Regions from separate parts of the Nocardia sp. KT25-26 genome, predicted to be linked through region 1. Evidence: predicted binding sites of a transcription regulator. Region 1 holds the regulator's gene; the other holds the start of a gene.

Region 1 (7,100 bases):
ATTTCGTGCCGTTCCCGCCCGGCGGATCGGTGCTGGTGGAGGTGCCGCAGCAGCCCGGGTTGCGGCGGCGGCTGTCCCCGGCACTGCCGCCGTCACTGGACGGCAAGCTCGAATTCCACGTCCGCACCGTGCCCGGTGGGTGGTGTTCGGAGGCCATCGTCGCCGACACCTCGCCCGGTGACCAGTGGCGGATCAGCGCACCGGCCGGCACATTCCACATCGATCCGGCGGGCGAGGAAGTGGTCCTGGTGGCGGGTGGCACCGGGCTGGCGCCGCTGCGTGCCGCGATCCTGGAATTGGCGCGACACCCCGACCCGCCGCGCACCGTGCTGTTCTACGGTGGCCGGTCGCCGCGCGACCTCTACGCCTCGGACATGCTGTTCCTGCTGGCGGGCGAACTGCCCTGGCTGACGGTGATCCCGACGGTGGCGAGCGCGGAGGACCCGCGAGCGCGCGACGAATGGTACGAGAGTTGCCGGGTGGATATCGGTTTCCCCGACGACCAGCTCCGGCACGGAACCGTCGGCGAGGTGGCGGCCGCGCACGGGCCGTTCGATCGGCATCAGGTGCTGGTGTGCGGCTCCCCGGCGATGACCCGGGCGACGGTGGACGCGCTCGTCGCCGGTGGAACTCCGGCCGAGCGGATCCAGGTGGAGGGCGTGGGCTGAGCCCGCTCAGAAGAGCGGATCGTGCCGAATCGCCTTGGCCTGGGTGCCGGCGGCCATCAGCCGGAACTTGGTGGTCTGCACCATCGACGGCGAACCGACGATCTGCACATCGCGATCCGCCCACGCCCCGTAGCCGGCCACGACCTTACCGATCTGCCCGGTGATCCGCGGTTCCAGACCGGGTAGCTCTGCCGCACGACCCGCCTCGTCGTAGTACCACCAGGGGTTGTCGTCGCTCTCGGTGACCGGGGTGACGGTCAGCCATTTGTTGGCCATGGCCAGCCCACTCAGGGCCTGCAGATCGTAGAGGTCGCACGGATGGTGGCCGCCGACGAACAGGTGCACCTTCGGGTTCACCCGCCGCTGCGCCATCGCCATCAGCTGCGCCCGCAGCGGCGCGATCCCGGTTCCGCACCCGACCATCAGCATCTTCCGCTTGGTATTGCGCGGAATGCCGAGGCCGCCCAGCGGCGGACCGAGTAACCACTGGTCACCGACCGCGGTGTGCGAGACCATCGCCGGACTCACCCAGCCGCCGAGCACACTCCGGACGTGGAACTCGATCTCGCCCTCGGGATTCGCGGGATTGGCCGGCGACAGGTATCGCCACATCCGCGGCCGGGCCGGGATCTGTACGCTCAGATACTGCCCGGCGGCGTACTGCATCGGCTGGTCCAGTTGCAGCCGGACGACGGTCAGATTCCGCAGCACGTCCTTGCGCTCCCGCACGGTGGCGGTCCACACCGGCGGTGTGGACTCCTTCTCCGCCGCATCGATCATGGCGCCGCTGATCAGCGCCAACCCCTCGTCCCAGGCGCGGTCCACCTCGTCGGTCCACATCTCGGTGCCGGCGGTACGGCGCATCGCGTTCTTCAGCGAATTGGCGACGGCGGCGTAATGCGCGCGCTGCACACCGTATTTGCGATGATCGCGGCCGAGCTGGGCGAGGAACGGAAGCAGCTTGTCCAGTTCCTCGAGCCGATCCAGCGCATAGGAGATCGCCTTGACCAATCGGTCTCGTTGGGCGTCCATTGCCGCCGGAAAGAAGTCACGTACCTGCGGGTAATCGGTGAACAGGATCGAATAGAACGATCCGGCCAGCTTCTCCGGTCCACCATCCTCCGCAGCAACCGCCTTGAACGTCGTCCGAATCAAAGCGACAGTGCGCGAATCCATGTGTGTCACTACCTCGTTTCGCCAGTGAAGAGCTAGCCACGCCGGCGAGTGATGGTGCTGCAGGGACACTCGTCAGCAGCCGATGCCGAGAGTCTATGTGAGGTTTGCCGACTAGGGAATCCTACTTTTAAACATCACGCTTGTTATTTGTTGAAACCAAGGTGGGTGCCAGCAATTGTGGACTGAAACAGACCGCAGATCTGCAAAGATGTCCGTATCCGCCGCCCATATCCACCGAAACGGGCTGATCCGAGATGTACGTCCGTCCCGGAAAGTTCACGGAATCCGGCATCCTTCCCGGAACGAACATCGGAACCGTCGCCGAATAAGTGGGTTGCTGGAAGGTTTCCAGCCGATCGCCGAGTGTTGTCCGGATACCGGCGGGCCCCCGGTCCGCCACGTCGCATCCGCGACGGGCGAACCGGGGGCCCGAGGTATTCAGCGCCGATGACGCGGCTTCCACACCACCAGAGCCGTACTCCGCTGAGCGGGTGCGAGATCGGGCCGGTATCCGGCCCGCAACCGCTCCACCTCAGCGTTCAGCTCGGCCACCTGCTGCTGCAGGCGTTCCACCTCGTTGGTGAGATCGATGATGCGTTTGATCCCCGCCAGGTTGACACCCTCGTCCTGGGACAACCGCTGCACCTCGCGCAGCAGTTCGACATCCCGGGACGAATAACGCCGTCCGCCGCCCGAAGTACGTTGCGGCGTCACCAGACCCAACCGGTCATAGGTCCGCAGGGTCTGCGCATGCATTCCCGCCAGCTGAGCCGCGACCGAGATCATGAAGAACTCGGTACGCGAACCGCCGGACGCATTCCTCGGATCGTCGGACATCACGCACCTGCCCATCCGGCACGAGGGTCGAACCCACTCGCCTTCTCCGCATCCTGATAGCGCTGCAGCGCTTCGGTGGCCTCGGAGTCGAGATGCTGCGGAACCGCCACCTTGACGGTGACCAGCAGATCCCCGGCGCCGCCCTGCGGACCGCGCTTCGGCACGCCGCGACCACGTACCCTCAGGGTACGTCCGTCGGCGGTACCGGGGGGTACCTTCACGCCGACCCGGCCCTCCAGCGTCGGCACCGAAACCGTGGTGCCCAGCACCAGCTCGCTGTAGCTCACCGGCAGGACCAGGGTCAGGTCGTCGCCCTGACGGCCGAAAACCTTGTCCTGGCTGACGTGCACGGTGACGAACAGGTCGCCCGACGGGGCACCACGCAGCCCGGCCTCGCCCTGGCCGGCCAACCGGATCCGCTGACCGTCGCTGACCCCGGGCGGGATCCGGACGGTGATGGTGCGGGTCCGGTTCTGCACACCGGAGCCGTGGCAGTCCGCACACGGGTCGTCGATGATCGAGCCGGTGCCGCGGCAGTCGTCGCACGGCTCACTGAAGCCGAACGCACCCTGGTTGCGGCTGACCACCCCGGACCCGTTGCAGTGCGGGCAGACCCGCGGGCTGGTCCCCGGCTTGGCGCCGGAACCGTGACACGTGGTGCACGGCGAGGGACTGGTCATCCGCAGCGGGACCGTCACCCCCTGGGCTGCCTCCCGGAAGCCCAGCGTGGTCTCGGTCTCCACATCGGCACCCCGGCGCGGCCGGTTGCCACCGCCGCGCGATCCGCCCCGGTTGAACAGCCCGCCGAGCAGATCGCCCAGCCCGCCGTCCCCGCCACCGGCGCCACCGAAGATGTCGCCGATGTTGAAGTCCTGCGAGAAGCCGCCCGCGGCACCGGGGTTGAACCCACCGCGACCGTATCCGCCGCCGGCGAACAGGCTGCGGGTCTCGTCGTACTCCTTGCGTTTGGCCGGATCGGCGAGCACCGCGTGGGCCTCACTGACCGCCTTGAAGCGCTCTTCCGCCTTGGTATCGCCGGGATTGGCATCGGGATGCAGATCCCGAGCGAGTTTGCGGTAGGCCTTCTTGATGTCGTCCTGCGAGGCGCTGGAGGAGACACCCAGCTCCTTGTAGAAGTCCTTTTCGATCCACTCCCGTTGGCTCACCGGGTATCTCCTCCTCTCGTGTCGCTGCTACTCGGTCGCGTCGGCATCGGCATCGGATGCCTCCGCGGTCCCGGACGGCGCCGTGGTCCCGGAGGACCCCGCGGCCTCGGCGGCCGGCTGTTCGGAACCGTCGCCATCGGTGACCCCGACCAGCGCGTGCCGCAGCACCCGCTCGCCGAGCCGATAGCCCTTGCGCATGACCACGCCGATCACCGGATCGGCGCCGGAACCCTCGTGCTGGACGGCTTCGTGCAGGGTCGGGTCGAAGGGCTCACCCTCCGCACCGAACTCCTCGAGGCCCTGCTTGTGCAGGGCGCTCGCGAGCTTGTCGGCGACCGCCTTGAGCGGGCCGGTCTCCAGGTCGCCGTGCGCCCGGGCCCGGTCCAGATCGTCCAGCACACCGAGCAGTTCGGTCACCACCGCCGCCTTGGCCGCGTCCATCGCGGTCTTGCGGTCACGTTCGACGCGCCGGCGATAGTTGGTGTACTCCGCGGTCAGCCGCTGCAGGTCGGCGGTGCGCTCGGCGAGCTCGTCGCCGGCTTCGGCCGGCGCCGCGGTGTCCACCGCGGCGCCGCCGTTCTCCGCGCCTGCCTCGGCGGCCGGGGCCGAGTCCTGCTCCTGCTCCGTGATCAACTCCTGATCGGAGTTGGCCTCGGTCACTTCTTCTCCGTGTCGATCGGCTCGTCCACGACCTCGGCGTCGACGACACCGTCGTCGGCACCCTGAGCGGCACCCGCACCGTCACCCGATGCGGCGGCGTCGGCGGCCTGCGCCTCGTACAGCGCCTGGCCCAGCGCCTGCGACTCGGTGGCCAGCTTCTCCACCGCGGCCTTCACGGCGGCCGTATCGGTACCCTTCAGCGCCTCGTTCGCCTCGGCGATCGCGGCCTCGACCTTGGACTTGGTCTCCGCCGGGACCTTGTCCTCGTTATCCTTGATGAACTTCTCGGTCTGGTGCACCAGCGACTCGGCCTGGTTGCGGGTCTCCGCCTCCTCGCGACGCGCCTTGTCCTCGGCGGCGTGCTGCTCGGCGTCCTTGACCATCCGATCGATCTCTTCCTTGGAGAGGCCGGAGCCCTCCTGGATCTTGATCGTGTTCTCCTTGCCGGTGCCCTTGTCCTTCGCGGTCACGTGCACGATGCCGTTGGCGTCGATGTCGAAGGTGACCTCGATCTGCGGCACACCGCGCGGGGCCGGCGGGATGCCGGTCAGCTCGAAGGAACCGAGCAGCTTGTTGTGCGAGGCGATCTCGCGCTCACCCTGGAACACCTGGATCTGCACCGACGGCTGGTTGTCGTCGGCCGTGGTGAAGGTCTCCGAACGCTTGGTCGGGATGGTGGTGTTGCGCTCGATGAGCTTGGTCATCACGCCACCCTTGGTCTCGATACCCAGCGACAGCGGGGTGACATCGAGCAGCAGGACGTCCTTGACCTCACCCTTGAGCACACCGGCCTGCAGGGCGGCGCCGACGGCGACGACCTCGTCCGGGTTCACGCCCTTGTTCGGCTCCTTGCCACCGGTCAGCTCCTTGACCAGCTCGGAGACGGCGGGCATCCGGGTGGAGCCACCGACGAGGACCACGTGGTCGATATCGGCGACGTTGATACCGGCGTCCTTGATCACCGACTGGAACGGCGCACGGGTGCGGTCCAGCAGGTCGGAGGTGATCTTCTGGAACTCGGCGCGGGAGAGCTGCTCGTCCAGGAACAGGGGGTTCTTGTCCGCATCGACGGTGATGTAGGGCAGGTTGATCGAGGTGCTCTGGCTCGAGGACAGCTCGATCTTGGCCTTCTCGGCAGCCTCGCGCAGGCGCTGCAGGGCCATCTTGTCCTTGGTCAGGTCGATGCCCTGGCTCGCCTTGAACTTGTCGACCAGCCAGTCGACGATCCGGTTGTCCCAGTCGTCGCCACCGAGGTGGTTGTCACCGGAGGTCGCGCGGACCTCGACGACGCCCTCACCGATCTCCAGCAGCGAGACGTCGAAGGTGCCGCCACCGAGGTCGAAGACCAGGATGGTCTGCTCTTTGTCGCCCTTGTCCAGGCCGTAGGCCAGCGCGGCCGCGGTCGGCTCGTTGACGATGCGCAGCACGTTCATGCCGGCGATCTGGCCGGCCTCCTTGGTGGCCTGCCGCTGGGCGTCCTCGAAGTAGGCGGGGACGGTGATGACCGCGTCGGTGATCTCCTCACCGAGGTAGGCCTCGGCGTCGCGCTTCAGCTTCATCAGCGTGCGCGCGCTGATCTCCTGCGACGTGTACTTCTTGTCGTCGATCTCCACCGTCCAGTCGGTGCCGATGTGGCGCTTGACGGAGCGGATGGTGCGGTCGACGTTGGTGACGGCCTGGTTCTTCGCCGGCTGGCCGACGAGGACCTCACCGTTCTTCGCGAACGCGACGACCGAGGGGGTGGTGCGCGAGCCTTCCGAGTTCGCGACGACGACCGGTTCGCCGCCTTCCAGAACGCTCACGACCGAGTTCGTGGTCCCGAGGTCGATTCCGACCGCACGAGCCATAGTGGTTCCTCCTGTTGTCTACATATCTGTGTGTGGATGTCCGGGCGACTCGAGCGCCCTCCCGGGACCTCGCCTCGAACACCTCACGGAGCACGGTCCCAGCAACGCTGAGCGTGGTGGACTCAATCCTGCCTGCCCCGGCGGGCCGGAGTCAACTGGAACTTGAGTCTGTGACGCTCAAGACTGTCGAACTGGACAACAGAGACGTCCCGCGGTCTATTCCCACCGGTTCCGATCGGCGAAGGATTTCAGCGTCTCGGCACCGGCCGGCGACTCGGAGATCAGCTCACTGATGCCCTTCGAGCGATACCCGAACCAGGGCGGCCGCCAGGTCGGCGACCCGCCCCGGTGGCGCCAGCGCCGCGAGACCGTCCGGGCCCGTGGGCAGCCCCATTCCAGCGGCGCCACGCAGGGCGCGGTCGTCGAAGTACGGGCCCGCCCACGGCCAGACATCCTGCACCTCGCGCAGGAAGATATCGGCGCCGACCGGGCCGATCCCCTTGAACTGCTGCAGCAGGTCACGGACTCGGGTCGGGTCGTGATCGGCTTCCTCGGCCAGCCTGCGCAGATCACCCCGGTATCGGTCGAGGAGGGTACGGGCATTGGCCCCGAGCCGGGCGGCGGTGCTCTCGTCGTACCGAACGTAGTGCGCCCGGCCCAGCGCATCCACGAGTTCCTGCCACTCGGCATCCGCCACCCGCTGCGGGGTGCGGTACCCGCTGTCGGCCAGTTCCCGCGCCGCCACC
Region 2 (7,100 bases), 460 kb from region 1:
GTTGGCTGCGCTCGTCCCCGCATATCCGGCTCCTGCCACCACGACTCTCATCTCCGCCTCCTGGTTGATCGGGTACGAAGATGAGATGGCGGCCGGCGCGATGTTGTGACGGGCGGCCGCGGTGACCTCCGTCACGGGAGGTCAGATGTGTGGCATCACCTGCTCGGCGATCAACGCCAGCTGATCCAGATCCTGCAGATCCAGAATCTGCAGGTATACCCGCTGGGTGCCGATCTCGGTGTACCGGCCGATCTTGTCGACCACCTCTGCCGGGGAACCGGCCAGCCCGTTCTCCCTCAGCTCGTCCGGCGCCCGGCCGATCGCGGCGGCCCGGCGGGCGACCTCGGCATCGGTTCGGCCGACACAGGCGACCAGGGCATTCGAGTAGACGAGATCGTCGGCCGGCCGCCCGTGTGCCTCGGCTGCCGCCCGCACCCGGCCGAACTGGGCGGCACTGTCTGCGACGGAGGCGAACGGGATGTTGAACTCCGTGGCGAACCGGGCGGCCAGCCGCGGCGTCCGTTTCGGGCCGAGGCCACCGATCAGCACCGGCAGCGGACGCTGCACCGGCTTCGGCAGCGCCGGGGAATCCGCGAGCTGGTAATACTTGCCGTCGTAGTCGAAGGTATCCCCCACTTCGGTGGCCCACAGCCCGGTGACGATCTCCAGCTGCTCGGACAGCCGGTCGAACCGGTGATCCGGGAACGGAATCCCGTAGGCCGAATGCTCCGCCGCATACCACCCACTGCCCAGCCCCAGCTCGACGCGGCCGCCCGACATCTGATCCACCTGCGCAACCTGGATCGCCAGCGGACCGGGCAACCGGAAGGTGGCGGCGGTGACCAGCGTGCCGAGCCGGATCCGGCTGGTCTCCCGAGCCAGCCCGGCCAGCGTGATCCAGGCATCGGTGGGCCCGGGCAGCCCATCGGCGTCCCCCATGGCCAGATAGTGGTCGGAGCGGAAGAACGCGTCGAAGCCGAGTTCCTCCGCGGTTGTGGCAACGGTCAGGAGCGTGTCGTAGCTCGCGCCCTGCTGGGGTTCGGTGAAGATGCGCAAGTCCATGAGTTCATCATGCCGCCCGAGTTGTGCTCCGGCAGCCGCCGCACTCACTTCGCCAGCTGGCCGATGCGCTGCCGTGCCACCTCGAGCAACGTGGCGACGTCGACATCGGGCAGCTTCTCGCGGCGGAGATCACGCACGAGTGGCAAAGCCCTCGGATGCCGCCGGAATAGTCGACTGCCTCCGGTTCGTTCTCCCCGGTATGACCGATCTCCCGCTGTCCGTGCTCGATCTGGCGCCGGTGCAGGCCGGTGGAACCGCGAGTGAGGCGCTCGCCGCCACCACCGAACTGGCGCGGCGTACCGAACAGCTCGGGTTCGCGCGGTTCTGGGTGGCCGAGCATCACAACATGCCGGCCATCGCCAGCTCGGCGCCGAGCGTGCTGCTGGCCCATCTCGCCGCGGCCACCTCGACGATCCGGGTCGGGTCCGGCGGGGTGATGCTGCCCAATCATGCGCCGCTGGTGGTCGCCGAACAGTTCGGCACCTTGAATGCGTTGCATCCAGGCCGGATCGACCTCGGTATCGGCCGCGCGCCGGGTACCGACCAGCGCACCGCCCTCGCCTTGCGCCGCACCGCCGAAGGGCTCGGCGCCGAATCGTTCCCGCAGGAACTGGCCGCCCTGTTCGCCTATTTCCGCGGCGACAGCCCCGACGGCATCACCGCCACCCCCGGCCACGGCGACGAACCGGAGGTCTGGCTGCTGGGCTCCAGCGGATTCAGCGCCCGCGCCGCGGCAGAACTGGGCCTGCCGTTCGCCTTCGCCCACCACTTCAGCGCCACCAATACCGAACCGGCACTGCAGATCTACCGGGAGCACTTCCGGCCCTCGGCCCACCTGGACCGCCCGCACGCCATGATCGCGGTCGCGGCCATCGTCGCCGACACCGACGAACAGGCCGAATACCTCGCCGGCCCACGCGAACTGGCCTTCCTGAACCTGGCCGCCGGCCGCCCCCGCCCCGTGGTGACCCCGGCAGAAGCTGCCGCAACTCTGCCCGACAGCCCCGAAATCCGCGACTTCGTGGCGAAACGCCGCCACGGCCAACTCCTCGGCTCCCCCGAAACCGTCCGCACCCAACTCGACGACCTGCTCGCGCGCACCGAACCCGACGAGCTGATGCTCAACACCATGGTCTACGACATCGAGGCCCGCGTCCGCTCCTTCGAACTCTTCACCGAGAAGGTGTTGGGGTAGCCGGGTCTTCTGGGCAGCCCCGTTTGAGGAGTTGCGGGTGTCAAGGGTGCTGGATTGTTCGGTGGAACCCGGTGGGGCCCTGCTTGCGTCATAAATGGTGCAAGCAGTTCTTCGACTGAGCAATCCGGGGGTTGGAAATGCGTAGGATCCTGGCCAGGGTGTCGGCGGCGGCAGCGGTCGCAGGTGTTGCGACGGTAATCGCAGCGGGGCAGGCTGTGGCGGTCACCGAAACCCAATGTGTCCACGAGGGTGGTGGGGTGGTGATCCACGAAATGGACGGCACCCGCACCTGTATCGGCGGGTTCTACTCGGGCCTCGAAGTTCTTTTCTGATGGGGAGCAGCATATGACGGAGACAAATGAAACCCACGCCACGCTCACCGGCGCGGCACCGGCCCTGATCCGGGCCCTGCAGCAGGCAGCGACAACTGCCGACAGCTTTGGCCGCGCCTGGTTCGGCGTCGAGGATGTCATGGTCGCGCTGCTCGATGACGACAAGTCGGTCCTGGGCTACCACGCAGCGCAGCGTGGCCTCGAGGCCGAACTCGCTGCGGTCCGGGAGCTGGCACGGTCGATCGTGCCCGGCGCCGTGGGCGGGTCGTCCACCCCGGCCGGCCCGGCGGGGGTGGAGTTCACGGTCACCGGTCCTGATGCCGCCGAGCTGGAAGCCGGCATCCGGGCCTGACCGTCCGGCCGAAATCCATCGAACCCCATGGTCCCGGGCGGGATTGTGGGGCTCGGTCTCGTTCCGGTAATGGCCTTCACCACAGAACTTCACGACGGACTCACCGGATCACGTGACGGTGCGATCCCGGCGCGCAGCGTGGCCTGGAGGTGTCCCTGTTCACCCGGACGCGCATGCAGGCCAACACCGGCTGTATCAGTAAGAGGGCGTGACGATCTCGCGCCGAACGTTTCAAGAGCACGGACCGCGGTTCGCAGGGTGAACGGGAGTCGATGATGTCGCTGTAAAGTACGGTGATCGCGATGAGGGGGGCTCGATGACTTACCAGCAGCCGCAGCATTTCGGATCCGCACCGATGCCCGGCCCGCCCACATACCCCGGTCCCGGCGGTCCGCCGGCCGGGCCGATGCCGGGGCCGCGGCCGCCGCGGCGCTGGTTATGGCCGGTCATCACGGCGATCGTGGCGGTTGTGGCTGTCGCCGGGTGGGTGACTGTGGGGGTAGTGCTGGCGGCGGAGGATCCGCCGGAACCGCCGCAGCAGGCGGTTGCGCTGCCCGAGCATCCTTCGGTCGCCCGGGATGCCGCACGGGAGGCGGCCCGCCTGGCGGCCTGCGATTTCGTTGCTGTGATGGCGGAATACGACAAGGTCGACCGCGATGGGTACCTCGATGCCGTGCGGAACCGGACCACCGGCGAGTTGCGTCGCAACTGGGAGGACGGGCGGGACGCGCTGAAAGCGGCGATGACGCAGAGCGAGTCGGAATCGCAGATGAAGCTGCCGGAGTGCCTGTACAAGTCCGGCGACGGCGACGAGATCGAGATCGTCGCGGTGTTCATTCAGGTCACGACGACTGTCCTCGAGCCGGAAGGTACGCCGAAGTTCATGCCGGTCGTCCTGAGCATGGCGCTGGTCGACGGCCGATGGCTGGTCGAGCAGATGGACTCGCCATGGCTGGACAGGCTGGGTGCCCGCTGAGCTACCGACGGTGCGGTGCGGTTCGCTCACGGTGAACGGACCGGCGGAACAATCCACCCGACCTTTCGGTTGAGCCAACTAAGCTCAACTTTGAAAGGGTCGAACGTGACTACAGCTCAGAACCTGCCGGTGCTGTTCCTGACCGATCCGATCGTGCTGCCGGGCATGGTCGTGCCCATCGAACTGGACGAATCCGCGCAGGCTGCCATCGATGCGGCGCAGGCCGCGAAGACCGGAGCGGTGCTGGTGGCGCCGCGACTCGACGAGGGCTACGCCTCCTACGGCGTGGTCGCCACCATCGAACAGGTCGGCCGGATGCGCGGCGGTGCACCGGCCGCGGTGTTGAAGGCCGAGCGGCGGGCGCGGATCGGGCACGGGGTGACCGGGCCGGGCGCTGCGCTGTGGGTGGAGGCCGAACCGGTGGAAAGCGTCGAACCGGATGCCCGCACCACCGAACTGGCGGCCGAATACAAGAAGCTGGTGGTGGCGCTGCTACAGCGGCGCGAAGCCTGGCAGATCATCGATATCGTCAATCAGCTCGACGGTGCCGAGGCGATCTCCGATACGGCCGGCTACGCGCCGTACCTGACTGCCGAGCAGAAGCGGGAGCTGCTGGAGACGCCCGATGTCGCCGAGCGGCTCGTCAAGCAGACCGAATGGATCAAGGCTCATATCGCCGAGGTCGAGGTCAACGACAAGATCAGCGAAGACGTTCGCGAGGGCATGGAGAAGAGCCAGCGCGAATTCCTGCTGCGGCAGCAGCTCAACGCCATCCGCAAGGAACTCGGCGAGGACGAGCCCGAGGGCGCCGACGACTACCGGGCCCGGGTCGAGGCAGCCGAACTGCCCGACGAAGTGCGCAGCGCTGCGCTGCGTGAGGTCGGTCGGCTGGAACGGGCCAGCGATCAGAGCCCGGAGTCCGGGTGGATCCGGACCTGGCTGGACACCGTCCTCGAACTGCCCTGGACGGTGAAGACCGAGGACAGCACCGACGTTTCGGGCGCCCGCGCGGTGCTCGACGCCGACCATCACGGCCTGGACGAGGTCAAGGACCGGATGGTCGAGTACCTGGCGGTGCGGTCCCGGCGCGCGCAGCGCGGCCTGGAGGTCGTCGGTGGCCGGGGTTCGGGTGCGGTGCTGGTGCTGGCCGGGCCGCCCGGTGTCGGCAAGACGTCGCTGGGTGAATCGGTGGCCCGGGCGCTGGGCCGCAAGTTCGTCCGCGTCGCGCTCGGCGGTGTGCACGACGAGGCGGAGATCCGCGGTCACCGGCGCACTTACGTCGGCGCGCTGCCCGGCCGGATCGTGCGGGCGGTCAAGGAGGCGGGTTCGATGAACCCGGTGGTGCTGCTGGACGAGATCGACAAGGTCGGCTCCGATTTCCGGGGCGACCCGGCGGCGGCCCTGCTGGAGGTGCTGGACCCGGCACAGAACCACACCTTCCGGGACCACTACCTGGACCTGGATCTGGACCTGTCCGATGTGCTGTTCATCGCGACCGCCAATGTCGTCGAGACCATTCCCGGCCCGCTGCTGGACCGGATGGAACTGATCACCGTCGACGGCTACACCGAGGCCGACAAGGTCGCCATCGCCCGCGACTTCCTGGTGCCCCGGCAGCGGGAACGCAATGCGCTGGACGCGGACGAGGTCACGATCACCGAGCCGGCACTGCGCGAGATCGCGGCGAACTACACCCGGGAGGCCGGGGTCCGGCAGCTGGAACGGCTGATCGCCAAGGGGCTGCGCAAGGCGGCCACCAGGCTCACCGAATCCGATACCGGCAATGTGGTGGACCTCGGCTACGACAGTGACCTCGGATACGACAAGGGCCTCGGCTACGACCGGAGCGGCGCACCGATCACCATCGATGTGGCGAACCTGACCGACTTCCTCGGCCGGCCCAGGTTCACCCCGGATTCCTCGGAACGCACCGCGGTCCCGGGCGTGGCGACCGGCCTGGCCGTCACCGGTGCCGGTGGTGATGTGCTCTACGTCGAGGCCAATACCGCCGACGGGGAGCGTTCGCTGACCATCACCGGCCAGCTGGGTGACGTGATGAAGGAATCCGCGCAGATCGCGCTGACCTACGTGCGCTCCCACCTGGCCGAGATCGGCATCGAACCGGCTGTGCTGGATCGCAACATCCACATCCACTTCCCGGCCGGTGCGGTCCCCAAGGACGGGCCGTCGGCGGGGGTCACCATGGTCACCGCCCTGGTGTCGCTGGCGCTGGGCCGGCAGGTGCGGGCCGATGTCGGGATGACCGGCGAAGTCACCCTGAACGGCCGGGTGCTGCCGATCGGCGGCGTGAAGCAGAAGCTGCTCGCCGCGCAACGGGCCGGACTGAAGACCGTGTTCATTCCGGCCCGCAACGAGCCGGACCTGGACGAGGTGCCGGCCGAGGTGCTGGCGGATCTGGACGTCCGACCCGTGGCCGATGTCGCCGATATCCTGGCCTACGCCATCGAGCCGGTCAGCGAACCGGCGGCGCAGCACCGGTCCTTCGCCGCCACGGCCTGATCGCCGGAAAAATGAGCAATTGTGGCCGGGCACCGTGCGGTGCCCGGCCACAACGCGCTGTCCGGGAACGCTCGTTCATCAGTTGCCGCGGTTGTCGGCCGGCGTTCCCTGGTCGATGCTGCGGACGGTGCCCTGGGCGACGGCACACAGGATCGGTTCACCGTCCTCGGATTCGGAATGGATCTCGCAGGAAGTGACGGCCTGGCGGCGGGTCCAGCCGGTGACGGTGGCGCGGGCCCGGAGCCGTTCGCCACCGGCGGGGCGCAGGTAGGTGATGGTGAAGCCGCCGGTCAGGACGTTCGGGCCGAGGACCGTACCGGCGGCGAAGGTGAGGGCGTTGTCGGCGGCATAAGAGAGCACACCGCCGTGCACATAGCCGAACTGCTGGCCGTGCTCGGGCTGGATCTCGATCTCCAGAGTGGCGGCGCCGTCCCCGAATTCGGTGATCTCGGTTCCGACCAGCCGGGCGAACGGCTGCGCGGCGAGCACCTGGCGGGCCAGCTCGAAGGTGAGTTCGTCGGGAATGCTGTTGTCCGCCTGCGGGACCGGGTCGGTGGTGTCCGGTGCGGGCGGGGTCGTGGTGCCGGGTTCGTCGGCGGCGGCTGCAGTGGTGGTGGCGTCGGGCATCGGTTTTCCGTTCTCTCGTGCTGCTGGGTCGAGCTG

Evidence for each region. The regulator HspR, encoded in region 1, represses chaperone genes until heat shock. The targets are predictions, from matches to a motif close to ANNTGAGTNNNNNNNACTCANNT.
Region 2: lon (endopeptidase La) is a predicted target of HspR. The motif match lies at 3,985-4,007, and genes of this name have one in related genera.

What each region holds. Positions count from the first base shown of each region.
Region 1 is NZ_CM152813.1:684,752-691,851, reverse strand. It holds gene AC1HFH_RS03170 (FAD-binding oxidoreductase) at 1-668, shown strand, start outside; gene AC1HFH_RS03165 (globin domain-containing protein) at 675-1,844, opposite strand; gene AC1HFH_RS03160 (heat shock protein transcriptional repressor HspR) at 2,283-2,681, opposite strand; gene dnaJ (molecular chaperone DnaJ) at 2,681-3,847, opposite strand; gene grpE (nucleotide exchange factor GrpE) at 3,875-4,507, opposite strand; gene dnaK (molecular chaperone DnaK) at 4,504-6,354, opposite strand; gene AC1HFH_RS03140 (HhH-GDP family DNA glycosylase) at 6,641-7,100, opposite strand, start outside.
Region 2 is NZ_CM152813.1:226,724-233,823, reverse strand. It holds gene AC1HFH_RS01125 (NAD(P)/FAD-dependent oxidoreductase) at 1-51, opposite strand, end outside; gene AC1HFH_RS01120 (LLM class F420-dependent oxidoreductase) at 142-1,062, opposite strand; gene AC1HFH_RS01115 (LLM class flavin-dependent oxidoreductase) at 1,262-2,257, shown strand; gene AC1HFH_RS01110 (hypothetical protein) at 2,603-2,941, shown strand; gene AC1HFH_RS01105 (hypothetical protein) at 3,258-3,917, shown strand; gene lon (endopeptidase La) at 4,083-6,437, shown strand; gene AC1HFH_RS01095 (PaaI family thioesterase) at 6,516-6,962, opposite strand.